4 regions of the Sporomusa sphaeroides DSM 2875 genome follow, and region 4 is predicted to be linked to each of the others. Evidence: a T-box and tRNA genes for the amino acid it is inferred to sense, from the RefSeq annotation. Region 4 holds a T-box; the other regions hold tRNA genes.
The links. A T-box is a leader RNA that pairs with one kind of tRNA and senses whether it is charged. The one in region 4 lies ahead of leuS (leucine--tRNA ligase), so its partner is inferred to be a tRNA-Leu.

Region 1: it has a tRNA-Leu gene. The T-box ahead of leuS (leucine--tRNA ligase) is inferred to sense a tRNA for this amino acid. The anticodon was not compared.
Region 2: it has a tRNA-Leu gene. The T-box ahead of leuS (leucine--tRNA ligase) is inferred to sense a tRNA for this amino acid. The anticodon was not compared.
Region 3: it has a tRNA-Leu gene. The T-box ahead of leuS (leucine--tRNA ligase) is inferred to sense a tRNA for this amino acid. The anticodon was not compared.

The regions. Positions count from the first base shown of each region.
Region 1 is NZ_CP146991.1:2,353,570-2,361,467, reverse strand. Features, by position in the region: gene SPSPH_RS11080 (ABC transporter ATP-binding protein) at 1-612, opposite strand, end outside; gene SPSPH_RS11075 (ABC transporter permease) at 637-1,383, opposite strand; gene SPSPH_RS11070 (ABC transporter substrate-binding protein) at 1,413-2,489, opposite strand; gene SPSPH_RS11065 (hypothetical protein) at 2,637-3,305, shown strand; gene SPSPH_RS11060 (response regulator) at 3,336-3,698, shown strand; tRNA gene SPSPH_RS11055 (tRNA-Asp) at 3,843-3,919, shown strand; tRNA gene SPSPH_RS11050 (tRNA-Phe) at 3,924-3,999, shown strand; tRNA gene SPSPH_RS11045 (tRNA-Gly) at 4,005-4,079, shown strand; tRNA gene SPSPH_RS11040 (tRNA-Cys) at 4,151-4,225, shown strand; tRNA gene SPSPH_RS11035 (tRNA-Leu) at 4,281-4,369, shown strand; gene SPSPH_RS11030 (hypothetical protein) at 4,443-4,628, opposite strand; gene htpG (molecular chaperone HtpG) at 4,734-6,692, opposite strand; gene SPSPH_RS11020 (TerC family protein) at 7,274-7,898, shown strand, end outside.
Region 2 is NZ_CP146991.1:4,028,484-4,036,381, reverse strand. Features, by position in the region: gene SPSPH_RS18715 (TonB-dependent receptor plug domain-containing protein) at 1-1,789, opposite strand, end outside; gene SPSPH_RS18710 (Crp/Fnr family transcriptional regulator) at 1,924-2,607, shown strand; tRNA gene SPSPH_RS18705 (tRNA-Leu) at 2,742-2,828, shown strand; tRNA gene SPSPH_RS18700 (tRNA-Pro) at 2,935-3,011, shown strand; tRNA gene SPSPH_RS18695 (tRNA-Val) at 3,071-3,147, shown strand; tRNA gene SPSPH_RS18690 (tRNA-Gly) at 3,314-3,388, shown strand; rRNA gene SPSPH_RS18685 (16S ribosomal RNA) at 3,426-4,982, shown strand; rRNA gene rrf (5S ribosomal RNA) at 5,185-5,301, shown strand; rRNA gene SPSPH_RS18675 (23S ribosomal RNA) at 5,504-7,898, shown strand, end outside.
Region 3 is NZ_CP146991.1:1,523,245-1,531,142, forward strand. Features, by position in the region: gene SPSPH_RS06685 (ATP-binding protein) at 256-1,539, shown strand; gene galE (UDP-glucose 4-epimerase GalE) at 1,572-2,558, shown strand; gene hrpB (ATP-dependent helicase HrpB) at 2,567-5,053, shown strand; tRNA gene SPSPH_RS06700 (tRNA-His) at 5,156-5,231, shown strand; tRNA gene SPSPH_RS06705 (tRNA-Gln) at 5,246-5,321, shown strand; tRNA gene SPSPH_RS06710 (tRNA-Lys) at 5,419-5,494, shown strand; tRNA gene SPSPH_RS06715 (tRNA-Leu) at 5,499-5,581, shown strand; gene SPSPH_RS06720 (TfoX/Sxy family protein) at 5,778-6,038, shown strand; gene SPSPH_RS06725 (hypothetical protein) at 6,229-6,810, shown strand; gene SPSPH_RS06730 (radical SAM protein) at 7,273-7,898, opposite strand, start outside.
Region 4 is NZ_CP146991.1:1,710,701-1,718,598, forward strand. Features, by position in the region: gene SPSPH_RS07580 (aminotransferase class V-fold PLP-dependent enzyme) at 1-366, shown strand, start outside; gene SPSPH_RS07585 (hypothetical protein) at 456-866, opposite strand; gene SPSPH_RS07590 (ABC transporter ATP-binding protein) at 1,167-2,963, opposite strand; gene SPSPH_RS07595 (ABC transporter ATP-binding protein) at 2,963-4,678, opposite strand; gene SPSPH_RS07600 (hypothetical protein) at 4,822-4,998, shown strand; T-box leader at 5,068-5,276, shown strand; gene leuS (leucine--tRNA ligase) at 5,394-7,874, shown strand.

The sequences.
Region 1 (7,898 bases), 640 kb from region 4:
ACTGAGGCATAAAGCTTCATCAATGCTATGGGTGATAAAGACGGTGGTTTTTTTGCTCAGATCCCAAATACGCAATAGTTCTTGCTGAAGAATGATCCTGTTCTGTTCATCAAGCGCACCAAAAGGCTCATCCATTAGCAGTATCTCCGGATCATTGGCAAAAGCGCGGGCCACGCTTACCCGCTGCTTCATACCGCCGGAAAGCTGGTGAGGATAGGCTTTGGCAAATTTGCTCAGGCCTATCATACGAATATAATCTTCAGCAATTTCATAACGCTCTTTTTTGGGTATACCACGCAGTTTGAGGCCGTACGCTACATTGTCAATCACCGTCATCCAGGGAAAGACCGACTGTTCCTGAAACACCATAGAATTTACCGGGCGGTCGCCTGATTTGAGTGCTATATCAACACTGCCGCAAGATGCTGTATCCAAGCCGGCAAGTATGCGCAGCAGTGTAGTTTTGCCGCAGCCGCTTGGTCCAACAATCGAGAAAAACTCACCGTCTCCGATAGCAATATTAATGTCAGTAAGAGCGGTAATCTGACCACGGCTGGTAGCAAATGTTTTTCCTATATTGGTTAAGACAATGCTGTTGCTGTCATAAGGCATAACCGCACCTCCTTTGGAACCCTTTTAATTGGTTTGTTTCCAGGGCAGCACCAGATGTTCCAGCCAGTCAAGCAACAGGGAAAAGATATAGCCAAGCACCGATAAGGTAATCAGTGCCACAAACATCTGCTCAATATCAAACATATCATAGGCCCGCCAAATCATCCAACCGACGCCGGCTTTGGCGGCCGACATTTCGGCTGCCACAATCAGAATAAGAGCCATGCCCATACCAAGCTTCAGGCCGGCGAATATCATGGGCAATGCTCCCGGCAAAGCAACGGTAAGGTAAAAATCTTTACGGCTGGCACCAAAATTTTTGGCGACCTCCAGATAAATTTTATCAATATTTAATACACCGGCCATCGTATTAATTACCACCAGATAAAAGACACCAATGGCAATGGTGAATATCTTGGAGGTTTCCCCCAGTCCGAAAATGAGGAGAATGAGCGGCATAATGGCTAGTTTGGGAATAGGATAGGTAGCTGCAATCATTGGTTCAAAAGCCGAACGAACAAAAGGGGAAAGCCCCATGCTCATGCCGAGAAGAATCCCGGGAATGGCACCGGCCAGAAAGCCCCAAATGACCCGTAATACGCTTACCCAGGTGTTGTAAATCAGGTCGCCGGAAATTAATAAAGGGAAAAAAGCCTGGAGAATAAGTGACGGACTTGAGAGCAAACGGGTATCAACAAACCCTGCCCGGGCTGCAATTTCCCAAATGAAGAGCAGAGTTAACGGAGACAGTATGGAAATGGCTGTTTTCATTATAATCAGCTCCCGGTATACGACATAACTTACTGATAAGCACCCAATGTTTGTACGGCAAAGTCTACATACTTGTTATCAACAGCATCTTCCAATTGAATTTCGGATTTCAGCAAGCCTCTGGCTTTGTACCAGGCCAAGTCAGCAGCAATGCCCTGCATTCTTAGGTAACCGTCAGGATTAAGTCCTGTGGGAAACATTTTTTCATATAGTTCAGGATCTTTGATTACTGAATACCTGCACAGTATAGCAATGATCTCTCCTTTATTTTTATTCTTAAAAAAGGCGTCATTGTAGTCGCGCATAGATTTAACATAGGCGGTCATAAAGCGGTTGGCGACATCTGGCCGTGTTGTCATGCTTGTGCCGTACACTAACAGCGCGATTTGTGCCTCAGGGTCATATTCAGACGGGTCTTTCCAGGGATCGACAAATCCTCTGGCAATACCTTGGGTTACAAAAGGCTCAATCACCATAGCGGCGTCGATACTTTTATTGCCAAGTGAAACAAGCATATCCGGGAAAGCACGGATTACCTGCATATCAATATCGTTGACGGTTAAGCCTCCCTTGGCCAACACTCTGTCTAAACATATTTCATCAAGTGAAGCTGTGCCAACCACGGCAATTTTTTTGCCGCGCAAGTCGGAAAAATCTTCAATTTTGCCGGCAAGGTCTTTTCTTATAACCAGCCGGTAATAGCCTTGACCGGGAACATTAATGCCTTTGTCGGCTACAATTTTTACCGGTATGTCCCGCGACATGGCGTTTAGCAGTCCGGATGCCGTAACTGTCGCACCGACATCTAACTGACCTGCGGCCAATTGATTGATCATTTCCTGGCCTGTATTAAACTGTACAGGCTCAATTTTAATCCCCAGATCCTGATAATACCCTTTAGCCATGCCAATAAGAATACCAGCATCGGAAACAACCTGCTTCATGCCGACTTTTACAACGATTTCTTGTGGCAGGGGCGTTAAGCCAGAGGACCAGGCAGGGGCTTTTGCCGGATTTACCCGGGTAGCGGGCGCCTGACTGCAGGCAGTAATGAGAAAGGTGAGTACAAGTAAGACTGAAACCAGTCCACACCAGCGTCTTACCATGTGAAATCCCTCCTTGTTGCTATTGTCTATACTTCCGGGTGAGCTACTTTTATAGTATTCGGACTTTGTTTTTTGGTTACAGGGGAGGCAGGTTTTTTTGCAGGTAACCAAGAATATAATCATTAGCTAATAGGAGAGGACTAACTCATGGAAAAAATTATTGAACAAGTTGCTGGCTGGGATTATTTAAAGAAACTCCCTCGTGAAATTTTCGGTTTTACGCTAATTAATGAATTAATGACTTGTGGTTCCCAGTATCGCATTTTTACTTATAATAACCACATGGCCCGGCGCAGTTTTACTATTATGTATGATCAAGCGACTAAAGACTTCCTGGCCCGTACAGTAGTGGGATTAATGGAATACTGTGATATTAGCTTTATTACCGGCGATTTGGCGGCATTGGAAAATATTCTGACAGACCGGATGGAAAAAACCCTTAAGGGATTAGTATATTTTGATCCGGCATCTTTGTGTGTGCGGTTTAAAGAAAAGAAAATTGTTGAATGGCCGTATATAACCAAGCTGCCCAAACAATTGTCCGGATTTGAACTTTTTATAAATCCGCGGGAACCGCTTAAAGCATTAAACGGTACCTACGTTTTAATAGACTACAGTGATTTTACGACAGAGAGCAATTTGACAATAAACTATAATATTTTCCGTGACGAATTTTTTGGTGAAATCCGTACCAAGCGGACACCTGTTATGATATCTGATTTTGATGCCAAAACGTTGCCTGAGCTTGAGGCGCGGGTAGTGGACAAGCTAATTCCAACTCTTGACGATTTGAGTAAAACTACAAGAACAATCTGATTAGAATCTGCAATTAAGGAGGTAAGCTATATGCCAAGAATATTAATATGTGATGATTCCTCATTCATGCGCATGATACTCAAAAAACTGCTAATAGAAAAAGGACACGAAGTAGTTGCAGAAGCTGGTGACGGAAAACACGCTGTACAATTATATCGTCAACATAAACCGGACTTGGTTACTATGGATATCACCATGCCGGTCATGGACGGAATCCAGGCAGTCAAACATATTCATGAGGAAGACCCTTTTGCTCGTATTGTTATGGTAACAGCCATTGGTCAACGGAGTATTATCACTGAGGCCATCAAAGCAGGTGCATCAAGTTTTATTATCAAACCTTTTGATCCAGGACAAGTAGAGGAAACGATCAATAAAGTCCTGGCTGGTTAAATCTGCTTACTGAAAATACTTGACTATTTAGATATATTACTATATAATTAATCGCGTTGTTGTGCATGTTGAGTATGATTTTACTAGCTAAAGTATTGACTTTACCTAGCAAATAATATATACTAAAACATGCGATTGTCTAGCGGCCCTGTGGTGTAGCGGTCTAACATGCCGCCCTGTCACGGCGGAGATCGACGGTTCAAATCCGTTCAGGGTCGCCATTTCGCCTCGGTAGCTCAGTCGGTAGAGCAGAGGACTGAAAATCCTCGTGTCGGCAGTTCGATTCTGCCCTGAGGCACCATTTAAGCGGAAGTAGCTCAGCGGTAGAGCATCGCCTTGCCAAGGCGAGGGTCGCGAGTTCGAATCTCGTTTTCCGCTCCAGTTCCATATTTAGAGGAAGTTCCGCGCTACGCTGGAACTAAACGACTCACACATGTTGCTTCGCTGTTTATGGCGGCATAGCCAAGTGGTAAGGCAGAGGTCTGCAAAACCTCTATTCCCCAGTTCAAATCTGGGTGCCGCCTCCATCTACAAAATAAAGCCACATATTCGTGGTTTTTATTTATGCTAACTAATCCCCATGCCGGGGTGGCGGAACTGGCAGACGCAACGGACTTAAAATCCGTCGGAAAGAAATTTCCGTACCGGTTCGATTCCGGTCCTCGGCACCAAACGTAAAAAGAACTTCGCGAATAACGCGAAGTTCTTTTTACGTTTCATAGTTTGTCTGAGGAGGTTAGTAGGTTAAGGAATTACACGGCGCTTGCAGCAGTCGAATGGCCGACATAATCGGTATGGCCGGCAGTAATATGGTCTGCAATGATACGGGCGGCAATAAAAGGGAATGCAGCATTGACGAATATCCTGCTGTTCGTCAAATTCGGTTATTTCCGGATACTCTTTGAGCCGTTCATTTCTTTTGTTTTTCACAAATGTAACCCTCCATTACTCTGATATTACATAATATGCAGCGTTGAAATAATGGAGAGCAAAAAACGCCCGGACAACATGGAAGTGTCGGGCGCTTTTTCAACTTTACCTCCTGCTTTGTGCCATTAATGCAGCGACTTTGTTGGCAAAGCTGATTGGGTCTTCAGGGGCAATGCCCTCCATAAGCAAGGCCTGCCCATAGAGTAAATCGCAATAATCTTTAAACTCTGTAGAATCCGGAGCCGTTTCATGCAGGGTCTTGATAACGGCGAAAATTTCATGGTCTGGATTGATTTCCAGGATACGGCTTGCTTTGAAGGAAGACTTGTTCATCTCAGCTAAAATTTGTTCCATAGATAAGCTAATGCCGGTATCACCGCTAACCAGGCAAACAGCGCTTGATTTGAGGCGGCTGCTAAGCTTAACATCGGCAACTTTACCGGTCAACTGGTCTTTTATTGCTTTAATCAACGACTCATTTTCCTTGGAAAGCTCTTGAACCTCTTTTTGTATTTCAGAAGAGCCGATATCTTCCAAGTCTAAATTGCCGCGGCTGACTGACTGGAATTTTTTATCCTTGTACTCACCCAGAGCATCAATACTAAATTCGTCCACCCGATCAAAGAGGTAGAGGACTTCAATACCTTTTTCTTTGAGAAGTTCCATCTGTGGCAGACGCTCTACGGCAGAACGATCTTTGCCGGTGGCGTAATAAATAACTTTTTGTTGCTCAGGCATCCGGTCTGTGTACTCTTGCAATGTAGTAAGCTCTTCAGACTGGGAAGAGGAGAAAAGCAGCAGATCTTTTAACTTGTCACGACTGTGATAATCCGCATAAACTCCTGTTTTTATGGCTTTACCATACTCGTTCCAGAACTTTTCATATTTAGACCGGTCTTTGCTCAGCATATTTTCCAGTGTTTTCAGGATGCTCTTTTCCAGGTTTTTACCAACCAGTTTTAGCTGTTGACTGTGTTGGAGAAGCTCCCGGGAGATATTAAGGGAAAAGTCGGGAGAGTCGACCAGGCCTTTGACAAAGCGTAAATACTCAGGAAGCAATTCCTGGCAATTGTCCATGATAAATACATTTTTAGAGTATAGTCTGATACCGGTTGTGGCCTCACGCTGGTAAAAATCAAAAGGAGCATGAGCAGGAACGAAGAGCAGGGTAGTATATTCTACAGCACCTTCTACTTTCGAGTGAATGATCTCCAAAGCATCTTCCCAATCATGGAAAAGGGTTTTATATAGCTGATTGTACTCATCTTTGGAGATATCATTCTTGTTACGCGTCCACAGCGGCGTCATGGAGTTAAGGGTGCATACTTCTACTGTTTGGGAAGGAGGCGCATCAGCTATTGCTTTGCCCTCCGCATCTAATGGCTGTTCTTCTTTGACAAAATTCATTTTAATGGGATAGCGGATGTAATCAGAATATTTTTTTACCAGGTTTTGAAGAATATAGCGGTTTAAAAAGTTTTCTTCCTGATGCTCAGGTGAATGATACTCTTGCTTTAAAGTCAGTACAATCGTGGTGCCGCGCGTATCCTTGTCACACTCTTCGATGGTATAAGTGCCATCACCGGTTGACTCCCACTTAATTCCTTTGCTTTGTCCAGGTGCACGGGTTAATAAAGTTACTTTTTCAGCCACCATAAAGGCTGAGTAAAAACCGACCCCGAACTGACCAATTAATTCCGTATCAGCGACCGAACCAGCCTCTTTTACTTTTTCAAGGAAGGATTTTGTACCTGATTTAGCGATAGTGCCGATGTTCTCAACTACTTCATCAAGCGTCATGCCCATGCCATTGTCGGCAATAGTCAGAGTATGAGTAGTTTCGTCGGGAATAAGAAAGATTTCAAAATCAGTCTCGTTTTCTAAAAGCGCATGATTGGTTAATGACTCAAACCGAATTTTGTCGATGGCGTCTGAGGCATTCGAGATAAGTTCCCGCAAAAAAATTTCCCGGTTAGTATAAATAGAGTGAACCATCAAATCCAACAATTGTTTAGTCTCTGCTTGAAATTCCCTTGTTTCTTTAGTAATTGCTTCTTGAACCATAGAAACCTCCGATATTTTATTACTCTGTTAGCACTCTTTGTCTTTGAGTGCTAAATATATCTAAATAATAGCTAAATTACCAGGTAAAATCAAATGTTGCAACAGATAAATTAGTCCAAATTGCTATAATACTGCTGCTTATAGCTGTGATTTTCGTTATATTACGGTATTTTTCGCGCAAATTTTATTTGTTTGCAAATAGCAGCGTTTTTTTGGCGGGAGATAATCATTATGTGGCAACTTGTTGGTATTCTAAAATATAATACCAACAAAAGCATGACATCCCCCTTGACAATACTGGCTGCTATTCGTTATAATTCAAATGCAATCAATTGAATATGACCTTCATCGTAAGGGGAGTAGCTTTTCGGATAATTGTCAACATACGGTGCCTGAGGCATCTGGCATTATCATTGGTATATTACCAATAGTGAGACCTTCGGTATGTATTAATTGCGTACCTGAGGTCTTTTTAGTTTGAGAGGAGGAGCCACCAAGGAAGCAAAATAGCTTTTGCATTGGTATAGAATAGTGTTGGAAAACACCACACTAGTAAGAACAGAAAATAGGAGGAATAATTTATGGATTTTTTCGGTACTATTGGTCCTGAATGGTTTATGGCTTTGGGAAGCATCCTTTTGGTTAACTTGGTATTAAGCGGTGATAATGCTGTTATTATTGCACTTGCCAGTAAAAACCTGCCACCTGATCAAAGAAACAAAGCAATTATGTGGGGAAGTGTGGGGGCGGTTGTTCTCAGGATCATTCTTACCTTCGTAGCAGCTTATCTGTTGGATATCCCGTATCTCCAATTTTTTGGCGGTTTGGCCTTGCTTTATATTGCCATTAGCCTGTTGAAAAAAGATGAGGGTGAAGGCAATGTAGGTCAAGCTAATTCCTACTTCGAAGCCATTAAAATTATTCTGTTTGCCGACCTTATCATGAGCCTGGACAATGTTCTTGCTTTGGCCGCTATTGCCCAAACCGTTCCTTCCGGTAAATACGGTTTGATTACGATTGGTCTTGCAACCAGCATTCCGCTAGTGGTGTTTGGCGCCCAACTTTTGATGAAACTTATGGATCGTTTCCCGATCATTATCTATATCGGAGCAGGTATACTTGGGTATGCAGCCGCTGCAATGATCGTTGCCGATAGTGCGGTCGGACAATATGTCAGCGATTATGCGTTATTCCTCAAGATTGCTT
Region 2 (7,898 bases), 2.3 Mb from region 4:
TATTTTTTTCTACATTGGAACCGGCATCATGCAAATAATCGGCATACATTTCGCACCACAGATTGGCTCTGACGGTTTTTTGATCATTGTAGGACAGGCGGGAGGCCAGTTTGTGTTTGGCGCGGTTGAGCAGCCGGGTATTGGTCACATCATTGGTTGCATCCAGGTTGGTGTAATTGACCGACCAGGAGAAGGTATCTGATAAGGGGTATTTCAGTTCGGCTTCCACCCCCTGCAGCGTTGCCTTGCTTATGTTTTCATATTGTATTCTGGTGGCGCTTACCCAAGATTCCTCAATCATGTTGTCAAGCTTATTGGAAAAATAGGTAAGTTTTCCTGTTGCCTTACCCCAATCCTTTTCCAATGACAGCTCATAAGAATCAGATTCCTCGGATTGCAAGTTGGCATTGCCGTCTAAGGTTACTACCTTGCCGTTACGGTTGACCTGAGAACTAATATACAATTGGTTGGGCGTGGGGCTGCGGAAACCCTTGGCAATATTCAGCTTAACCCTGGAATCAGAGCTGGCTTCATAGGTTAAGCCGAGTTTGGGGCTTAGATTGCTTTCAAATTTATTGCTGTCATCATAGCGCAAAGAGGTGACGGCCAGGAGCTTGGGTGAGATTTGCCATTGATCCTGTATGTATAGTGCGGAATAAGTAAGGTCGATGGAAGAACCCTCGAAGCTCTTGCCCTCATAATCAACATAAAAGATGCCTTCCCCTGTACGCACTCCTGTGCCGCGGAATTTTTCCGGACGGTATTCGCCGCCGTAGGTCAGGACATGATCTGAACCGACATTGCGTGTTAGACGGGCTTCAAAGCCAGGCAGAGTGCGGTGAGAATCCCCGTAATTCATTAGTTGTGCATTAGCCAGGTTGTGTACATCAACCTTTTTATAGTAGTCAGATAAGTAAGCGCGCAGAAACACACTGCTATCGCTCTGCTGTTTCGTATAGCTTAGTGAATAATCATACCGTTCATTATCATCATGGATATTGGCTTTGATGGCTCCTTTGGCAGTTTGTTTGTAGGCAAGCTCACGGGTATCTTCATTCATATAGGCCGCCGTGAGAGTCAGCGCTTCCTTATCTGTTAATTGATAATCTACGCGGGCGCTGATGTTTTTCCGGACGCCATAAGGGGCATAGGTTGTTCCGTCGCCTTTAAATGAAGCGTCATTTTCCAGGTGTGAGCCTGAAATAGTTACACCGGTTTTACCGTGGATGCCGGAATCATAAGTGAAATTATAGTTGTCCTTAGCGCCTTTATTGCCGGTGAAAGCTCCGTGCGCCAGGCTGAGGGTAAAGCCTGGCTCAACAGCCTGTCTGGTTATGATATTGACTACTCCGCCCATCGCGTCTGTGCCATAGAGGGAGTTGACCGGACCACGGACAATTTCAATACGTTCGACATTTTCCAGTGGTATTCGGTCAAGTTCATAATTCTGATCGATTTCTGATGAGAGGCGTCTGCCGTCAATGAGGATCATGGAAAATCGCGATTCAAAGCCGCGAATGGAAATGGCATCCCGCCCGGTTGAACGAATGATACTGATATCTGTTGCGGTGCTGATAACATCTTTCAGCGTTTGAGCACCGCGTGCCTGGATATCGGCTTTGCTGATTACCTCCACCGATGCCGGTACCAGCTTTTTGTCCATACCGGTTTTAGTGGCGGTAACGACGATTTCCGGTAGTGTAAATTCTTCGGGTGGCATTTCTTCCGCGTAAGTGTGAGTGGTGGAAAGGGTCAGCGCGATCAAGGCCAGCAGCGTTTTTTTCTTCACATTATCTCCCCCTGGTATATAATTTTTAATATATGATAATGAAAACCTTTATCAATTACCGATATGTGTATTATAATTGTATTAAGAGCTAATAGGTGTATCCCAGGTTACATATTTTGAAAATGGTGATTGAAATGGAATGTTTTATCCCTGTGGTAGCAAGCTGTCCGCTATTTAAAGATATTGACACAGCGAATATCCAAAACATTTTGCAGGGCACAGCCTACAAAATCGGTAATTATAAAAAAAATCAATACATATTTAGAATGGATCAACCGATAGCCTATATCGGGATTATTTTGCGGGGAAGTGTTGAAGTTCAAAAGAATTTTCAGTCCGGCAAGGTCGTAAGTTTAATTTGTAAAGAAAAAGGCGATTTGTTTGCCGAAGGCGCCATTTTTTCCAAAATGCCGGCATATCCCTGTCAGGTGATAGCACGTGCTAACACGGATGTTATGTTATTGCCTAAACAAGATGTTATAACTGCTTTATCAAAGCACAAAGCCTTATTGGCAAACTTTTTGACACTTATGTCGGAAAAACTGGTTATGCTGAACCAGAAGATTGAACTGTTGTCTTATTGCTCTATTCAAAGCAAAATTGCGTATTCCTTATTGCATTGTATTTCAACAGACTGGGCCAGTAATGTTATTGAGCTGCCTTACACGCAAAAGGCATGGGCCGAGCATCTGAACGTATCCCGTCCGTCCCTTTGCCGGGAACTAAGGAATTTGTCACGTGAGAAAATACTTCATATAGATAAGCGGGTAATCACCATTTTGCAGCGTGATGCATTTGAGCTGTTGCTCAGCGAATAAGAACAATCGGCTTCTCGTTCAGCTAGAACTGCTAATAGTACATGAAAACAATAGTTGAAACTATTCCTTGACGGTTTGATTGTTTTACTCTATAATAACTTCTGCACCCCAAAACGGGTTGTACAACTGAACTTGCCGGAGTGACGTAATTGGCAGACGTAGCAGACTCAAAATCTGCCGGGGGCAACCCCGTGTCGGTTCGAGTCCGACCTCCGGCACCATCTAAGCAGAGAGCCCAAGAAGGCGAACTGAGAAGTGAAGACTGATTGGTGCGAATCGCTTAGTTCTGAGCGGTAGCGAAGAACATCCTTAATATAATTTACATTTCGGGGCGTGGCTCAGTTTGGTAGAGTACCTGGCTTGGGACCAGGGGGTCGCAGGTTCGAATCCTGCCGCTCCGACCAATTTGCAATTTTACTATTGACAAATTGATTATAGGCTGTTAATATTATAATTCCTTGCTGGGGCTATAGCTCAGTTGGTTAGAGCGCTACGTTGACATCGTAGAGGTCTCGTGTTCGAGTCACGATAGCCCCACCAAATCCAATAAAATACAGTTGACATAGTATGATGACTGTGGTAACCTATAAAAGTCGCCTTGAGCGGCGCTAAGGATTGCGGTTCCCTGAAAACTGAACAATGTAAGTAATGCATCATAAAATGCCAGATGTGCAAGTGGTTAAAAACCACGTCAATTAATAACGGTGCGGAAGTAGCTCAGCGGTAGAGCATCGCCTTGCCAAGGCGAGGGTCGCGAGTTCGAATCTCGTTTTCCGCTCCAAAAAGTAAATGAGCCATTAAACGGCTTCATAATAAATTTTATGGAGAGTTTGATCCTGGCTCAGGACGAACGCTGGCGGCGTGCCTAACACATGCAAGTCGAACGGAGTATTTAGCAATAGATACTTAGTGGCGAACGGGTGAGTAACGCGTAGACAACCTGCCTCTAAACTGGGGACAACACCGCGAAAGTGGTGCTAATACCGAATGTGGTAACTTGGCTGCATGGCTAAGTTAAGAAAGATGGCCTCTACATGTAAGCTATCGTTTAGAGATGGGTCTGCGTCTGATTAGCTAGTTGGTGAGGTAAAGGCTCACCAAGGCGACGATCAGTAGCCGGTCTGAGAGGATGAACGGCCACACTGGGACTGAGACACGGCCCAGACTCCTACGGGAGGCAGCAGTGGGGAATCTTCCGCAATGGACGAAAGTCTGACGGAGCAACGCCGCGTGAGTGAAGAAGGTCTTCGGATTGTAAAGCTCTGTCGTTTGGGACGAACGTGGATTGTGTGAATAATGCAATCTAATGACGGTACCAAAGGAGGAAGCCACGGCTAACTACGTGCCAGCAGCCGCGGTAATACGTAGGTGGCAAGCGTTGTCCGGAATTATTGGGCGTAAAGGGCGTGTAGGTGGATTCTTAAGTCGTGTGTCTAAGTGCGGTGCTCAACACCGTATGGGCGCAGGAAACTGGGAATCTTGAGTGCAGGAGAGGAAAGTGGAATTCCCAGTGTAGCGGTGAAATGCGTAGATATTGGGAGGAACACCAGTGGCGAAGGCGACTTTCTGGACTGTGTCTGACACTGAGGCGCGAAAGCCAGGGGAGCGAACGGGATTAGATACCCCGGTAGTCCTGGCCGTAAACGATGGGTACTAGGTGTAGAGGGTATCGACCCCTTCTGTGCCGGAGTTAACGCAATAAGTACCCCGCCTGGGGAGTACGGCCGCAAGGTTGAAACTCAAAGGAATTGACGGGGGCCCGCACAAGCGGTGGAGTATGTGGTTTAATTCGACGCAACGCGAAGAACCTTACCAGGGCTTGACATTGAGTGAAAGATCTAGAGATAGATCCCTCCCTTCGGGGACACAAAAACAGGTGGTGCATGGCTGTCGTCAGCTCGTGTCGTGAGATGTTGGGTTAAGTCCCGCAACGAGCGCAACCCTTATCCTTTGTTGCCAGCACGTAAAGGTGGGAACTCAAGGGAGACTGCCGCAGACAATGCGGAGGAAGGCGGGGATGACGTCAAGTCATCATGCCCCTTATGTCCTGGGCTACACACGTACTACAATGGGCTTAAACAAAGTGAAGCAAGACCGCGAGGTTGAGCCAAACACACAAACAAGCTCTCAGTTCGGATCGGAGGCTGCAACTCGCCTCCGTGAAGTCGGAATCGCTAGTAATCGCAGGTCAGCATACTGCGGTGAATACGTTCCCGGGCCTTGTACACACCGCCCGTCACACCACGAAAGTTGGCAACACCCGAAGCCGGTGGGGTAACCAGAAATGGAACTAGCCGTCTAAGGTGGGGTCGATGATTGGGGTGAAGTCGTAACAAGGTAGCCGTATCGGAAGGTGCGGCTGGATCACCTCCTTTCTAGGGAGAACTCGGGTATGAAACAAGACCCGGTATTCCAGGTCGGTACATTTGGCAAAGCATTACGATACTAGACGGAGCTTATGTGCTCGCTGTAGTATCACTTACATTGTTTAGTTTTGAGGGAATGCTAATTAGTAAAAGTTACTTGTTGAAATATACGAGTGACCATGCTAACATAGATATTCCTGAAAACACCATATCCAGTGACGATAGCTGTGGGGCTCCACCTGTTCCCATCCCGAACACAGTAGTTAAGCCCATAAACGCCGAAGGTACTTGGCTGGAAACGGCCTGGGAGATTAGGAAGTTGCTGGTTCAGGAACTAAAGTTACCATAACTTGCTTGTTGAAACAAACAAGTAATTATGATAACATAGATGTTCCGTTGTTCCTTGAAAACTGCACAGAAGAAAGCAAAGTTTAACCAACCTCTTATATGCAAATATGAGAAGTTCTTAAACGCGCAATTAGGATTTAACTGAAGGCAAAACGTAAGCAATTAACGGCTTAAACCAATTAAGTCAAGTTAGTAAGGGCATACGGTGGATGCCTAGGCGCCAAGAGCCGAAGAAGGACGCGGTAAGCTGCGAAAAGCTAGGATGAGCTGCAAGCAAGCTTTGACTCCTAGATTTCCGAATGGGGGAACCCGGCGGTGGTAATGCACCGTCACACTACTAAGGTAGTGAGGGCACCCGGGGAACTGAAACATCTAAGTACCCGGAGGAAAAGTAATCAAACGAGATTCCCTAAGTAGCGGCGAGCGAACGGGGAAGAGCCCAAACCAGAGAGCTTAGCTCTCTGGGGTTGAGGACTGACATAAATCAGAAAATATCTAGTCGAACTACCTGGAAAGGTAGGCCGCAGCAGGTAATAGCCCTGTAGGCGAAAGATTGCATCTGAGGGTCAGAATCCAGAGTACCACGGGACACGAGGAACCCTGTGGGAAGCAGGGGGGACCACCCTCCAAGGCAAAATACTCCTTGGCGACCGATAGCGCATAGTACCGTGAGGGAAAGGTGAAAAGCACCCCGGGAGGGGAGTGAAACAGAACCTGAAACCGTATGCCTACAAGCAGTCGAAGGCCCATATGAGGCTGACGGCGTGCCTATTGAAGAATGAACCGGCGAGTTACAGTAACTAGCGAGGTTAAGTGGAACACACGGAGCCGAAGCGAAAGCGAGTCTAAACAGGGCGACAGTTAGTTATTGTAGACCCGAAACCGCAGTGATCTATCCATGTCCAGGTTGAAGCGCAGGTAAAAATGCGTGGAGGACCGAACCCGTGAGCGTTGAAAAGCTTTGGGATGAGATGTGGATAGGGGTGAAATGCCAATCGAACGCGGAGATAGCTGGTTCTCCCCGAAATAGCTTTAGGGCTAGCCTCAGGTAATGAGTATAGACGGTAGAGCTCTGATAGGGCTAGGGGCCTTTTAGGTTACTGAACCTTGTCAAACTGCGAATGAATATACTTTAACCTGGGAGTCAGACTGCGAATGATAAGATCCGTAGTCAAGAGGGAAACAGCCCAGACCATCAGCTAAGGTCCCCAATGCCGTGCTAAGTGGCAAAGGATGTGGAATTTCCGAAACAACCAGGATGTTGGCTTAGAAGCAGCCACCATTTAAAGAGTGCGTAATAGCTCACTGGTCGAGAGATTGTGCGCCGAAGATGTCCGGGGCTAAAGCACGGAACCGAAGCTATGGCATGTCTAATGACATGGGTAGGGGAGCGTTCTTATCGGGTCGAAGCATGACCGTAAGGACATGTGGACTGATAAGAAGTGAGAATGCCGGTATGAGTAGCGAAAAGACAAGTGAGAATCTTGTCCACCGAAAGCCTAAGGATTTCTGAGGAAGGATCGTCCGCTCAGAGTAAGTCGGGACCTAAGCCGAGGCATAAAAGCGTAGGCGATGGACAACTGGTTAAAAATCCAGTACCACCTAGAGTCGTTTGAGTGATGGAGTGACACAGCAGGGTAGATGAGCGCGAGGATGGAAAGTCGCGTCTAAACTTGTAGGGTGCAGAGTAGGCAAATCCGCTCTGCGAAAAGCCTGAGGAGTGACGGAAAGCTGTTAGAAATAACGGTGAATTCATTGATCCCACACTGTCAAGAAAAGCTTCTAGCGAGATAATAGGTGCCCGTACCGTAAACCGACACAGGTAGGCGGGGAGAGAATCCTAAGGTGCGCGGGAGAACCCTCGTTAAGGAACTCGGCAAAATGTCCCCGTAACTTCGGGAAAAGGGGAGCTTGTAAACCGTGTAGATTCGAAACGATCGAAGCGGGAATGAGTTGCAAAAAAGAGGCCCAAGCGACTGTTTACCACAAACACAGGTGCCTGCTAAAGCGAAAGCTGACGTATAGGTGCTGACACCTGCCCGGTGCCGGAAGGTTAAGAGGAGAGGTCAGGTTGAGTCCGAAGCTTTGAATTGAAGCCCCGGTAAACGGCGGCCGTAACTATAACGGTCCTAAGGTAGCGAAATTCCTTGTCGGGTAAGTTCCGACCCGCACGAAAGGTGTAACGACTTGGGCACTGTCTCAACGAGGGACCCGGTGAAATTGAAATACCTGTGAAGATGCAGGTTACCCGCGACTGGACAGAAAGACCCCATGGAGCTTTACTGCAACCTGACATTGAGTTTTGGTAAATGATGTACAGGATAGGTGGGAGACAGGGAAGTTGGAACGCAAGTTTCAATGGAGTCGATGTTGGGATACCACCCTTTATTTACTGGAGTTCTAACCGTAATCGTAACGAGATTCGGGACAGTATCAGGCGGGCAGTTTGACTGGGGCGGTCGCCTCCGAAAGAGTAACGGAGGCGCCCAAAGGTTCCCTCAGCGCGGATGGAAATCGCGCGAAGAGTGTAAAGGCAGAAGGGAGCTTGACTGCAAGACCAACAAGTCGAGCAGGGAC
Region 3 (7,898 bases), 190 kb from region 4:
GTATTGATGCGTTTCACCCTGAATGTACTAGCCAAGTGCCTGAATGTAACTCTTGCGAATTCTAACGATTCGGTACAGTTGGCCGGGGCGTAACTCATGGTAACAGTGTAACCGGCAATAGCAGGTGAGTGCAGGGCAGGACGATACTGCGAATTTTACCGCTCCTGTTGTATAGGTTACCTATGCAACTAGGGCGGTTTTATGTTATGACCGCTTATTTCTTTTTATAAATCATTTTTGCAGGAGGGGTTTGTCGTGGCCGCGATTTGTACTGAACTGAATCAATTATTGGTTTTCCGCAATTTGCTGGGTGATGATGTGGTGAACGGCTTGCAGGCTTTAGCGGAGGCAGATACAGCAGACGATAATGAGTATGCGCTGGCTGCTATCCTGATTGAGTGGGCTGAAGCAACAGGTGTGACCGGTAATATTCCGGAGAATTATGTATTAGGACTGATTGGGTGTGACCAAAATATCTTCAGCAGCACAGCTGAGAAGCTGGCCGTTAAGGCAGAAAGCAGTTTGCAGGAGGCTGTTGTTCATGATATTGCTATTTTGAAAAAACTGCTGGCAGGGATAAGCACACTATTTTCAGCTGATGTTCGGGCTATCATTGCAGATTATCGGCCGCTTACCGGGGATGCTGCCAGAAAATCGAGAAGTTTCCGGAACCTGGCTGTGCTCAGAGATTTATTTTTTGAAGTTGAAAATAAATATTCACCGCAGGCACTGGCTGCGGCTCTTGCCAGATATTATCATCATTATGGCTGTGGTAAATTAGCCGGGTACAGTGCGTTTAAATGGGATAGCCGGGAGCGGGAAATTGTTGGGATTGAACATACTGATCCGGTGCAGTTGTCGGATATTATAGGCTACGATTACCAAAAAAACGAGCTTATCCGTAATACAGAGGCTTTTATTCAGGGCCGGCCGGCTAATAATGTGCTGTTGGTAGGCGCCAGGGGGACCGGCAAATCGTCATCAGTTAAAGCCGTGGCTAACCATTATTTTGAGGAAGGTCTTAGACTGATTGAAATTGCCAAAAGCGATTTTGAATGTATTCCCGAAATTATGTCGGTACTGCGCCAGTGGGGTAAAAAATGCATCTTATTTATTGATGATTTGTCTTTTGAAGAATTTGAAGCAGAATACAAAGTGTTAAAATCCCTCATTGACGGTGGAATGGAAATTCGGCCTGACAATGTCCTGATTTATGCCACTTCCAACCGGCGAAATCTGATAAAGGAAACCTGGGATGACCGCAGTGGCGACGAGCTGCATCGCCAGGATACCATTAATGAAAAGATATCGCTGGCAGACCGTTTTGGGATTACGCTGTTTTATCCGTTGCCCAACCAGGAAGAGTACTTTAAAATTGTTGAAGACATTGCGCTGAGAAACGGTATACGTTTAACAGGCGACGAGCTTAGAACAAAAGCGCTGCGGTGGGAGATGTCACATTCGGGCCGCTCAGGCCGGCTGGCAAAACAATTTATTGATTATCTGGCAGGCGGCAGTTCTGACCCATATCCAGAATAAAAAGTGTTTGCATAAGTATTGGAGGCTTTACCATGAATATTTTGGTGACAGGCGGCGCGGGATATATTGGTTCTCATACGGTACGCCTGTTAGAAAAAACAGGCAGCAGAGTGATTGTTTATGATAATCTGGTGACAGGTCACCAGGCTGCGGTAAAAAACAGCGTACTTATTAAAGGCGATATTTTTGACAGTGAACGCCTGACTGACACCATCAAATGCTACAGCATCAGCTCGGTCGTTCATTTTGCGGCCTATAGCCTTGTCGGGGTTTCCATGGCCAAGCCGCAGGACTATTATCACAATAATGTTGCCGGAACGCTGAATCTGCTTGATGTTATGCTGGAAAATGGCGTTAAAAAACTGGTATTTTCGTCAACAGCTGCCGTATATGGTGAGCCGGAAAAATCCCTGATAACCGAAGAGTCAATTAAAAATCCTACCAATGTCTATGGCAGGACCAAGCTTATCATGGAAAACGCCATGGCGGACTATTCACGTGCGTACGGACTTACCTATATTGCCTTGCGTTACTTCAATGCCTGTGGTGCTGATGCCGCAGGTGACATCGGTGAAGATCATCAACCGGAGACGCACCTGATACCGCTTGTGCTCAAAGCCTGTCAGGGGAAAACTAAGGGACTAAGCATTTTTGGCGAGGATTACCCCACCAAAGACGGAACCTGTGTGCGGGACTATATTCATGTAAACGACCTGGGACAGGCCCATGTGCTGGCACTGGCGGCTTTATACAACGGTCATGGGTCTGATGTGTATAATCTTGGTAATGGCAATGGCTTTACCGTTAGGGAAATAATTGCAGCCGCTGAAGCGGTAACCGGCCTGACTGTGCCCCAAACGGTAGCCGCCCGGCGTGTCGGTGATCCTGCCGTGCTGGTTGCCGGCGCTGATAAAATCCGGCAGGATTTAGGTTGGCAGCCCCGGTACACCGATATTAAGCAGATAATTGCCACCGCCTGGCGCTGGCATCAGGCGCATCCCGACGGGTTTGCCGGTTGAGGGCGTTGATGAATACTTTACCCATTGAGGAAATCCTGCCTGAGCTTAAAGCCGTACTTAGCTTGCCGGGAAACGCGGTCCTTGTAGCACCACCCGGCTCAGGCAAGACAACCCGCATTCCGTTGGCGCTGTTGAATGAGCCATGGCTAAAGGGGCGGCGCATCCTGCTGCTGGAGCCAAGGCGCTTAGCCGCTCGTGCTGCTGCGCGTTATATGGCCCGGTTGCTGGGAGAGCAACCTGGAGAAACGGTAGGCTACCGGGTTCGGCTGGACAGCTGTATTGGTCCCAAAACACGTATCGAAGTCATTACCGAAGGTATTCTTACCAGAATGCTGCAAAGCGACCAGGCGTTAGATGGCGTAGGGCTGATACTATTTGATGAATTCCATGAACGGAGTCTGCAGGCCGACCTCGGCTTAGCGCTGGCGCTGGAAGCGCAGGCAGTACTTAGAGAAGATTTGCGTCTGCTGATTATGTCGGCAACGCTTGCCGCTGAGCCGGTAGCTGCCTTGCTTGGCAATGCGCCGGTTCTTAGGAGTAATGGCCGGGTTTTTCCGGTGGAGACTCATTATCTAGAACGGCGAACAGCAAGTCAACTGGAACATATTGTTGCGCAAACGGTGTTTACCTCGCTTGCTGGAAACAGTGGTGATGTATTGGTGTTTTTGCCGGGAGCCGGAGAGATTCGCCGGGTTCAGGCTGAGTTAAGCGCAAATGGCATAACAAAACAGGCGCGAGTTGCACCGCTTTATGGTAATTTGTCGCCAGCCGCTCAGGATGCGGCTCTTTTACCCAGTACGGATGGGATGCGGAAAGTCATATTGGCTACCTCGATTGCCGAGACCAGCCTTACGGTGGAGGGGGTAGACACAGTCATTGACAGCGGGTTGATGCGTGTGCCGAAGTATTCGTCCCGTACCGGGCTGACACGCTTGGAAACGGTAAGGGTTTCCCGTCAGGCAGCCGAGCAGCGGCGTGGCCGTGCGGGACGACTGGGTCCGGGTAGTTGCTACCGGCTTTGGACCAGACAGGAGGATTTGTATTTAGAATCCAGCAATACGCCGGAAATTTTAGCCGCCGATTTGACACCACTTGCTTTGGAATTGGCTGCCTGGGGAGTGAATGACCCTCAGCAGCTGTTATGGCTGGATATACCGCCGGCAGCGGCATTTTTGCAGGCGCAGGCACTGCTGGTGAAGCTGGGGGCGTTGGAAACAGGTGGTAGTATTACTGCCCATGGGCGGTTGATGGTTCAGTCAGGCTTGCACCCGCGCTTGGCCCATATGATCATCAGAGCGAAAGAAGCGGGTTTGGGTAACCTGGCCTGTGAACTTGCGGCTATTTTACAGGAACGGGATTTTTTGCAAGGCAATGGCAATAGGACTGATGTTGATTTGCGGCTGCGGCTGGAGGCTGTGCGTGAAGCTGCAAGCGGCAAGTATCCTGAGGAGTCGCTGCGCCGGCGCATTAAGGCCGAAAGTGAAAGGTTAAAACAGGATTTTTCCATTCACCGCAACCGGCAGGAGACGGTGGAAGCTTGCGGCTTGGTACTGGCTTTTGCCTATCCGGACAGAATTGGACAATTGCGGAGTGGCGGCCGGTTCCTGTTGGAGAATGGGCGTGGTGCCGGCATGCATGAATTACAGCCCTTGGCGCATAGTCCGTATATCGTAGCCGCCGATCTTGATGGGCAAGGGACCGACAGCCGGATTTTTTTGGCTGCGCCGATAGATTATGAACAGATAAGGCGCTATTTTAGCCGGCAGATAGCAGCCGGGACCAATGTCGCCTGGGATGCAGCCGCCCAGGCAGTACGGGCAAAAAGCTATGAGCGGCTTGGTGCCATCCTGTTAAAGGAAAGTCCTTGTGCCAATCCTGACCGGGACGGCGTTATGGCCGCCCTGCTGAGCGGCATTGCCCTTGAGGGCTTGAGCATCCTGCCCTGGACCAAAGCGGCACAGCAATTGCGTCAACGCTTGTTATTTGCTGGGCAGCAGACGGAAGGCTGGCCTGACGTTTCTGACGAAAAGCTGCTTGCTACTTTGGAAAACTGGCTTGGACCGTATGTCTACGGTCTAACGAGCCGGGCAGAACTAGCGAAACTCAATGTAGCTGCCATTTTAGAAAATCTGCTTACCTGGCAGCAGCGTCAGGAGCTTGATGAGTATGCGCCTGCCCATGTGGTTGTGCCCAGCGGCCGGCAGATTGCCATAAATTATAGCAATCCGCTATGCCCTGTACTGGCGGTAAAACTTCAGGAGCTATTTGGGCTTAAAGAAACTCCGTGTATTGCCGGGGGGAAAGTCGCGTTGACCTTGGAACTGCTGTCACCGGCGCAGCGCCCGGTTCAGGTAACCCGGGATTTAGCCAGTTTTTGGTGTACTACATACTTTGAAGTCAAAAAGGATTTAATGGGACGTTACCCCAAGCATTATTGGCCGGATGACCCGGCAACGGCAGTTCCAACCCACCGGATCAGGCCAGGAAACTCATGAAATGTTGTCAGAAATATGTCAGCAAGAAAAGTGATTTGGGATGCTTGACATAAATATGGTGGTATGATAGAATAAATTCTGTCGTTAGCGGCACTGGATATGGTGGCTGTGGTGAAGCGGTTAACACGCCGGATTGTGGCTCCGGTATTCGAGGGTTCGATCCCCTTCAGTCACCCCAATAATCTTGTTAGTAGGGGCGTAGCCAAGTCGGTAAGGCAACGGACTTTGACTCCGTCATGCGTTGGTTCGAGTCCAGCCGCCCCTGCCATAAGCAGAGAACCAGGTTTTTAGGAACGATAGTGACACGAAAACCTGTGTGAATCGCTTAGTTCCGAGCGTTAGTAAGGAACTTATTTAAAGATGTCGACCCACTAGCTCAGTCGGTAGAGCACCTGACTTTTAATCAGGGTGTCCCGCGTTCGAGTCGCGGGTGGGTCACCATAATGCGGGAGTGGCGGAATTGGCAGACGCACCAGACTTAGGATCTGGCGGGTGACCGTGGGGGTTCAAGTCCCTTCTCCCGCACCAAATCAAACAAAAAGACTTTCAGGTTTTGACCTGAGAGTCTTTTTGTATATAGTATATATTAGAAACTATAAATTTTCAGCTGACAATTTGCAGTCAATGAATATAATTTCCGCTTATCAAGACATCCGCGCTTTGGATAATGCAGAAAATCAAATGGGATCATCGAACTAGAACGGAGAAAGGAGGAGAATGGCTTATGGGGGAGTTAACAAAATTGCCGAATATCGCTGCCAAGTTGGAAGCGCAGCTTGCGGATGTGGGTATTACTACCGAGGAAGAGTTAAGAAACATAGGTAGCCGTGAAGCATGGCTACGCATCCTTGCCCGTGACCCGTCCGCTTGCATTATGCGGCTTTCAGCGCTGGAGGGTGCAATTCAAGGAATGCGCTGGCATTACCTTGATGACGAGACGAAAAAGTCGCTTAAGGCGTTTTATCACATGCATAAGGGCAAATAGATATGTGCATTCCTTGCCGGCCACGATATAGAAGCTATGCTGGTGATTAAAGTGCCTCCTCTTCAAATAATTTAATTGTTATTGTCCTATGATAATTATTATTCATTCTTATAACATATGTTTCCACAAAAATAAAGATATATATATCCTTCAGGCTGGACAATAATAAGAAGCATGGAGGGGATCAACTTTGACCAGTCAGCGAAAAGTCGCTTTGGCATTGACGGGAATATTTCTGGCGCTTTTCATTGTTATCATTATCGGGGTGCTGGAACAGGGCCGGTATGATTATGCAAAAAATATTGCAATCAAAGCAGCTATATGGGTAATTTATACTTTTTTAGAAATGAAATATGATGTTCAATTAAGTAATTACATCCGGGTGTTGGTAATGGCAGTGCTTCTCAGTGACAGTTTTGCCGGGCTATATTTAAATTTGTATGCCACGTCGGCGATTTTTGATAAAATTCAGCATGTATTTGGAAGCTACGCCTTTGCGTTATTTGTTTACACTCTTATTTGTACGTTAACCCGGCCTGTTATAAACCGGGCCTTTAGCTTATTTTTTATTATCTCCCTGGGGCTAAGTATTGGTGCAATCTATGAAATTGGTGAATTCATAGGAGATGCGACTATGCGGCCGGCAATTCCCAGTCAGCCCAGTCTGCTTGATACCAACCTTGATTTACTGGCAGATTTAGGAGGGGCACTTCTCGCAGCTATTCATATAGCCATTGTTCTGACATATAATCGTACCCCTCCGGTCAGGTAGGAATACATATGTATTACATACAGCAGAGAAGAGTACCATTACGGTACCCTTCTCTCTATACTTATAACGGGTTGCAGGGGCGGTGAGCAGGCCGGCACGGACGCGGGGAACATTGCTGAGGACTGCACTGCCTTGGACTACATTGTTGAGGGCTGCATTGCTGCGGACTACATTGCTGTGGTCTGCATTGTTGCGGATTGCACTGTGATGGTCTGCACTGCCTTGGGCTGCATTGCCATGGCCTGCATTGTTGCTGCGGAAAACAAAAATGCGGACGGCATTGGCGGGGAGAACAAGGCGCCCAGGAGGGGCGGCAGCCGATTTGCTGATTTGGTCGACAGGGGTTCCAAGCAGGATTGCAGCTTATACGTTCAGTATTTTCGTCTTCTTCAAATTCGTCATCCATATCTTCCATTTCCGGGGTTTCCCATTTCGGGTCCATATATTTGTCATCATACATTTTCATCTATCCTCCCAGTTTCCTGTGTATGGGTTATAGGAGCAGTCGGCAGGGGCGGCTTGCCAGGACTTCTTTGGGTCCTGGCCTTGGGCTAACGGGCGGCAGTCGGCGCAGGCAAAGCGGTATTCGCAATCCTGACATTTGCTGATACAGTCCTTTGTGGTTTGCCAGCAGGTGGTCAGCGGTTGGCCGGTAAGTATGGCAGCAAGTGATGTGTTCAATATGTTTCCACAAACTTGATCACGGGCAAAGATGCAGGGAATGACATCGCCGGTAGACGTTATGGCCAGCCGGCCTGCTAAACAGCTATGGAAATGCTGCGCTTTGCCAAATGTTTCAGGGTCGGTAAAGAAGGGGGGCTTAATGGCCGGTTTGCTGTAGGCTTGGGGCAGCAGTTCCAGATTATCACCGCGTCCGGTAGGTCGGATGACATCGGGTGGCACAGGCTCAACCCCAAGGTCGGTCAAAAGTTTCACAATATTTTCTGCTTCTTGTTCATTGGCTTTCATAATAATAGAAGCAATACGCAGCGGCAGCCCCTTGGCCAGAATTTTTTGAATGGCAGACATAGTTTTGTCAAAACTGCCGGGATGCTGGGTAACCCTATCATGAACTGCGGAATTGTCGG
Region 4 (7,898 bases):
GAGCGGGTAAGCCTGATATCTTTCAGTCTGGAAGGCTTGCACCATAGTCAGGTTGCCGAACTTTTGTCCCAGGAAGCCGGAATTGCCATTCGCAGCGGCTTATTCTGCGCCCACCCCTATGTCGAAAAGCTGCTGAACTTGAATGAAGCGGAAATCAAATACTATCAAACCCATGATGATAAAAGGATACCCGGTTTAGCCCGGATTAGTTTCGGTATATATAATAACTTTGAGGAAATAGATATATTTTACACCCTATTGGCTCATGCCGCCAAGCACAGGAACCACTATGCACGCAAATATGCCTATGTATTGTCACCCGGGCGCTGCAACGGCAGTGAAAAAGATGCTTATCCCTATTGCTAGGAACAAACTAAAACCACCCGGATTCCGATTTGGTTTCAAGGTGGTTTTGGTTGTTTCCCCGTTACTTCTGACTTGTCCGTAAGTGCCGGTTATGTATGGGTTTGGGAATTTTGAGAACTTACCCATTCTTCTAATCTTTTCAAAACGTCCTGACGCGCTAACTCGCATTCCTGCCCCCGCCACTCCTGACCTGTTTCGCTGTCAAACCATAAATCTTTTTGGGAAAAGGTTCCGGTGGGATAGAATTTCTCTTTGGCGGCATCTAAGACACCGTCAAGCATACTTTGGGTAATGGATTTTCTGATCATGCGGCAACCGGCTTTTTCCGTGCAGGCAACCTCAATACCGTCTGGTCCGGTACTAAGTTCAACATGGGAGAGTAGCTTGCCCTGCTGGCTGGCAGCGGCAATCGCCTGTTTGCCATAAGCGGCGGCCTGCTCCCGCTTAATACTGTCATCATTTACGGTCACTCTGACATTGCCGATAATAAGCTTATACATGACGCACCTCCTTATGAACAGTGTATGAAGGTTTGACTGAGATAGAACAGTTTTCACCATCTATCCCTAAGTTGACTTTTGTTTTCATTTGCCTGCCGGTACTCCAGAGCTGGCTTGATGGACAGCCGCTCCTGTAGCTTAGTAGTCCACCAAGCCTAAATCCATGGTGTTCTTGTCGCGATATTTTCCGCCCAACTTCGTTGTCGTCACCTTACATATGTCCGATATGCGCGGCTCCTCCGCCTTGCTGGACGAAAAATCTCGCGCAATTCATCCTATAGCTTTAGACTTGGCAGACTACTAGGCCCGCTGCCGCAGTCTTTGGGCAGCAATCCTGCCGTCTTGAATTTCCAGCACCATGTCTACATCCCGGATGGTGTTTAAACGGTGAGCGATAATAAACGTGGTCCGGCCCTGCATAATGGTCTTCAACGCAGCCTGGATATACCCTTCTGTCCGGGTATCAATGCTGCTGGTGGCTTCATCTAATACCAAGATGGAGGGGTCGGCCAGGATAACCCGGGCAATGGCTAACAATTGCCGCTGTCCCTGACTTAAGTTACTGCCGTTTTCCGTCAGTTCGGTTTCATACCCCAGTGGGAAGCGCTCAATAAACCCGGCCGCATTGGCTTTGGCGGCTGCGGCCGCCACATCCGTATCGGATGCCTCCGGCCGGCCATAACGGATGTTATCCCGGATTGTCCCAGAGAACAGGTAGGTGTCCTGCAGGACAATGCCGAACGTGCTGCGCACACTGTCGCGGGTATAGTCGCGGATATCCCGCCCGTCAATGTAAATGGTTCCGCCGGTAACGTCATAAAAACGGGTTAACAGATTGACGATGGTCGTCTTGCCGGCGCCAGTCGGGCCGATAAGGGCAATGCTGCTGCCGGCAACGGCTGTAAAACTAATAGCATGCAAAATTGGCCGGTCCGGCCGGTAGCCAAAGGAAACCCTGTCAAAGATCACTTCGCCCCGTGGCTTATGCAGCACTGCCGCCCCTGGCGGATCGGGCGGCTCTTCGGCAGTATCCAGCAGCTCTATGACCCGTTCGGCACCGGCGACCCCTGACTGGAGTGTATTAAAGGTATTACCCAAGTCGTTGAGTGGCCGGACAAACTGACGGGAATACCCGAGGAAGCTGGCGATGACGCCGACGGTAATCCCCTGATTGACGGCCAGAATACCGCCGACGATGGCAATGGCGGCAAAGCCTATATTGTTGATGACATTCATAATCGGCATTAAAAATCCTGACCAGATTTGTGCTTTAAGCCCCACCTGACAGAGCTGGTCATTGATCAGGTTGAATTCGGTAATGGCTTTTGCCTCATGATTATAGGCCCTAATCACTTCAATCCCGCTGATAGTTTCTTCAGCATGAGCATTGAGACGGCCTAACTGATCCTGCTGTTCCTTAAACAGCTGTCCGGTCCGCCGGGAAATTGCCTTGGTCAGCAAAACCAACAGCGGCACCGTAATCATAGCAGCCAGTGTCAGGAGCGGACTCAGCCACAGCATCATGACCAATGAACCCACAATTGCGATCGAGCCGCCCATTATCTGGCTGGCCGCTTGCGAAACCGTTGTACTTACAATATCAATGTCATTGGTAAAACGGCTCATGACATCACCGTGGCCACGGGTATCGATATATACCAGCGGAACCTTCTGCAGCTTGGTAAACAGTTCCCGGCGCAGGACCGCCACCAGCCGCTGAGATACGCCCACAATCAACCAGCCCTCGCCGGCAGACAGTGCAGCCGTGCTCAGATACACAGTCAGCAGCATAAAGATGAGCTGCTCCAGCCGGGCGGAAGAACCTCCCTGCCCGTAGGCTGTCACCGCATCCACTGCCACACCGACCAGATAGGGGCCGGCCAGCGCCAGCGCCCCTTCCAGCAGTACCATGCCAAAGATAACGCTTAGTTGTTCTTTCTCCCGCCCAAGATAGCACCACAACCGGCCAAGTGTTGACCAAAAATGCTGCGGCTTGGTCACTGCTTGCTGTTTGCTCCGGCCCAAACCCTTGCCGCCGCGCAAAAATCCCCGGTAAGATCCGGAGCCGGAATTTTCCCGCCGGTCCTGCTCTGCCATCAGCAACCGCCTAACTGCGACTGGCAAATTTCCCGGTATACCGCGCAACTTGCCAGCAACTTTTCATGTTGTCCCAGTCCGACCAGTTTTCCTTCATCCAGAACTGCAATTTTATCGGCTGTCATAATAGAAGAAATCCGCTGGGCGATAATAAAACAGGTCAGCCCGGCCGCATAGGCCGCTAAAGCCTGTCTAATCCGGGCCTCGGTAGCAACATCTACCGCACTGGTGGCATCGTCGAGAATCAAAATGGCTGGCTTGCGCACCAGTGCCCGGGCAATGGCCAGCCGCTGTTTCTGCCCGCCGGATAAATTGACGCCTCCCTGCCCAATCCGGGTTTCATAGCCTTCCGGGAAATCCATGACAAAGTCATGGGCCTGGGCCATGCGGGCGGCAGTTTCTATTTCGGCCGACGTTGCCCCCTCTTTGCCCCAGCGGATATTGTCCAGAATCGTGCCGGAAAATAGCAAGGCCTTTTGCGGCACAAAGGCTATCCTATCCCGCAGCAGCCGGGGATTTAGCCGGTGGATATCGAGGCCGTCCAGCTTCACAGTGCCGGCTGCAGGTTCATACAGTCTTGGAATCAACTGCACCAGCGTGCTTTTTCCTGCACCGGTCGGCCCGATAATGCCGACGGTTTCTCCCGGCAGGCAGGTCAGCGAAATATTATCCAGTGCCAGCGTTCCATCATAGGCAAAAGAGACCTGTTCGAAGTCAATCCTGCCCCGGAAGGAAAGAGGCGCCGGGTCGGCTGCCAGTTCCTCCGTCCCGTCTGCCTGGACATTCAGCACTTCTTCGATCCGGCGGGCCGATACCCGGGCCCGGACAAATACGTTGAATACCAGCGCAATAATGACCAGTGCAAATAATATTTGGGTCATGTAATTTATAAAAGCAATAATATGGCCGACCTGCATCTCGCCGCTTTTCACCCCGCGGCCGCCCAGCCAGAGGACGGCGACCACTCCCAGATTCATCGTCAGGGCAATGCTTGGTCCGAAAACTGCCATCCGGCGCAGCGCAGTCTCCGACCGCTCCCGGAAATAGGTATTAACAGTCGCAAACTTGGTTTGTTCATAACTAAACCGGTTAAAGGCCCTTACCACCCGGACCCCGGACACTGTCTCCCGTACTGTCCGGTTCATTTGATCAAGGGCGGACTGCACCGCCAGAAACATGGGATACCCGATTTTCATATTAATGGCAATCAGCAAGCCCACCACCGGCACAACGCCGGCCAGCACCACGCTCAGGCGAGGGTTTAGACTGACTGCCATAATCAGGCCACCAATGCAAAGAATAGGTGCTTTCAGCGAAATGCGCATCATGCCGTTTACCAGCGACTGAATCTGGGTTACGTCATTGGTCAGCCGGGTTATCAGGGCTGCCCGGTCAAATTTGTCAACCATGGTAAACGGCAGGGTCTGAATTTTTTCATAGACCTGGCTGCGCAGTTCGGTGCCCACCCGCTGGGATACTGTACTGGAAATGATATTGCGGGCGGTTGCCGCCAAAGCGCCTGCCGCCGTCACCAGCAGCATGATGCCGCCCTGCTGCAGTACATAATCCAGATCCCGGTTGGCCACACCAATATCAATAATACTGGCCATAATGGTCGGCTGCAGCAAATCGCATACCGCCTCCAGCGCGACAAACAAGGCCGCTCCGCTAAAATGCAGCCGGTATCTTTGCCAGTAACCTTGCCAATGCTTCATACCCATACCCCTTCGAAAACGTCTCACCGTATAATTATACCATATAGATGTTGGCTGCAAAATTTACTGCGGTCGCGGAGCCAGCCAACCATCTGCTAAAAACAGCTGCTTGCGTTTATAGTCTGCTGCACATGGTGCTATTTATGTCAAACAGGGGCCGAGGTGCCATCAACCCGACTTATGACGGTGCGGTCATTTCTGTCGTACTGGTAGAAATACTTCCGCCTATTAGAGCCGGCTCAGCCGACACCCATGTACTGCTGGTTATCATCAATCCCGGCGTTGATCCGCGGCTATGTGCCGTGGACAAGTTTAATTGACCGGAGCGGCACAAAGACCCATTTATCCATAAGTTGACTTTTGCAAATTATTACTATATAATTGAGAATGCAAATCTTAAGAGGCAGAATAGTAAATGATAGCTGCGGTTCAGAAAGTTGGCGGTCGCTGTGAGCCAATCTGTACTATTATTGAACTCGCTGCTGAAGAGCGACTGTGAACGTGTGTAGTGGTCGACGCGAGGCTGGCGTTATTGGCAAATGAGTGGATGACAATTGTCATCAAACAGGGTGGTACCGCGAGAAGCCTCGTCCCTGGCGTTAGCCACGGGATTTTTTTATATTCTACGGGTATAGAAATTAATCGGCTTCTCTTACGCTAAAGCTTAGTGTAAGCTATAGTTTATTATCTTATCTGTCCAAGGGGGATTTACTCGATGAATGAAAAATACATGCCAGGCGAGATTGAGGCCAAATGGCAAAAACTCTGGGCTGAAAGCAATGCTTTCTGCACAACTATTAACCGCCAGCGACCAGAATATTATGTTTTGGAGATGTTTCCCTATCCATCAGGAAATTTGCACATGGGCCATGTACGTAATTATTCGATTGGTGATGTTGTCGCCAGATTCAAAGTCATGCAAGGCTACAATGTGCTGCATCCTATGGGGTGGGATGCTTTTGGCATGCCTGCCGAAAACGCCGCTATTAAGCATGGCATTCATCCTTCGTCCTGGACTAAGGATAATATTGCTAACATGCGCCGCCAGCAGCAAGAGCTGGGGTTGTCTTATGACTGGGACCGCGAAGTAGCCACCTGCCATCCGAATTATTATCATTGGACTCAGTGGCTGTTCTTGTTGTTTTTTGAACGTGGATTAGCGTATAAAAAGAAAGCGGCAGTAAACTGGTGTAATGACTGTAATACCGTACTGGCCAATGAGCAGGTGGTTGACGGACGCTGCTGGCGCTGTGACTCTGATGTTGTTAAAAAAGACCTCGAACAATGGTTTTTAAAGATAACAGAGTATGCTGACCGGCTTTTAGACGATTTGCCTGAGCTTAAAGGCTGGCCTGAACGGGTTAAGACTATGCAGGAAAACTGGATTGGCCGTAGTGAAGGCGCTGAATTCAGTTTTGCCGTGCCTGAAATAAATGATAAGATTGCCGTGTACACCACCCGTCATGATACGGTTTTTGGTGTCAGCTATATTGTACTGGCACCGGAGCATGCGCTGGTGGACAAGCTTGTTACCGGCAAACCGGAGGAAGCGGCTGTCAGAGCCTTTATCGAGAAGGTTAGAGGACAAAGTGAAATTGCCCGCACGTCCACTGAGACGGAAAAAGAGGGCATCTTTACCGGGGCGTATGCTCTTCACCCGTTTACCGGTGAGCAGGTGCCTATCTGGATAGCCAACTATGTATTGGCAGAATACGGTACCGGTGCAGTTATGGGTGTACCGGCTCATGACCAGCGTGACTGGGAATTTGCCAATAAGTATGATTTGCCGAAAAAGCTGGTAGTTCAGCCGGCTGACCAAGCGCTAGACCTTAATGATATGACTGGCGCGTATGATGGCCAGGGTATTATGGTTAATTCAGGCGAATTCAGTGGTCTGGATAACGAAGCCGGCAAGGTCAAAATTGCGCAATGGTTCGAAACACAAGGCATTGGCAAGCGGCGGATTAACTATCGTCTGCGTGATTGGCTCATTTCCCGTCAGCGTTATTGGGGCGCACCGATTCCTGTCATCTATTGCCCTGATTGTGGTACAGTACCTGTTCCCAAAGAACAATTACCGGTTTTATTGCCTGAAAACGTTGATTTTACCAGCGGCTCGGTATCGCCACTGGCTAAAGCCGAGGAGTTTATCAACTGTACTTGTCCGAAATGCGGTGGCAAGGCGCGGCGGGAAACAGATACTATGGATACCTTTATCTGCTCCTCCTGGTATTACTTCCGGTATACCAGCCCGCATAGTGCGGACGAGCCCTTTGATCCTGATAAAGCCAACTATTGGATGCCTGTTGATCAATATATCGGTGGCATAGAACACGCCATTTTGCACCTTCTGTATTCACGGTTTTTTACCAAAGTATTAAAAGATGCCGGCCTGGTTAATGTCAATGAGCCGTTTAAGAACCTGTTAACCCAAGGGATGGTTATCAAAGACGGTGCCAAAATGTCCAAGTCCAAAGGCAATGTTGTTTCGCCGGAAGAGATTATTGGCAAGTACGGCGCCGATACCGCCAGATTGTTTATCTTATTTGCGGCACCCCCGGAACGGGATTTGGAATGGAGTGACCAGGGCGTTGAGGGTGCATACCGTTTCTTAGGACGTCTGTGGCGGATTATCGGTCATTATGGACCGTATATCCAGGCAGAGACGGCAAGCTATGATCCAAGCCAACTGACTAAAGCAGAAAAAGAACTTCGCCGCATTCTGCACATAACCATCAAACGGGTAACCGAGGACATCGGTCAGCGGTTTAACTTTAATACAGCCATCAGTGCGATTATGGAACTGGTTAATGCGATGTATGCCCTAAAAGAGCAAGGTATAACACCCAACGCTGCTTTGTTGCGGGAGGTAGTCGCAAGTCTGCTGAAAATGCTTGCTCCGTTCGCTCCTCATGTCACCGAAGAATTATGGCTGGAGACCATTGCCGACGGCAGTGTTCATAAGCAATTCTGGCCGACATTTGATGCGTCTGCCCTGGAAGTCGAAGAAGTCGAGATTGTTCTTCAGATTAACGGCAAAGTCCGCGATAAAGTGGTTGTCGCAGCAGGCCTCAGTGCAAAAGAACTGGAAAGGACAGCGCTTGAGCAGGAAAGAGTCCGTGAGCTTATTGCCGGTAAAGAGGTTGTCAGAGTAATATCTGTGCCGCAGAAACTGGTTAATATTGTTGTGAAATAGAGATAATAAGTCCATTAGTAAGGA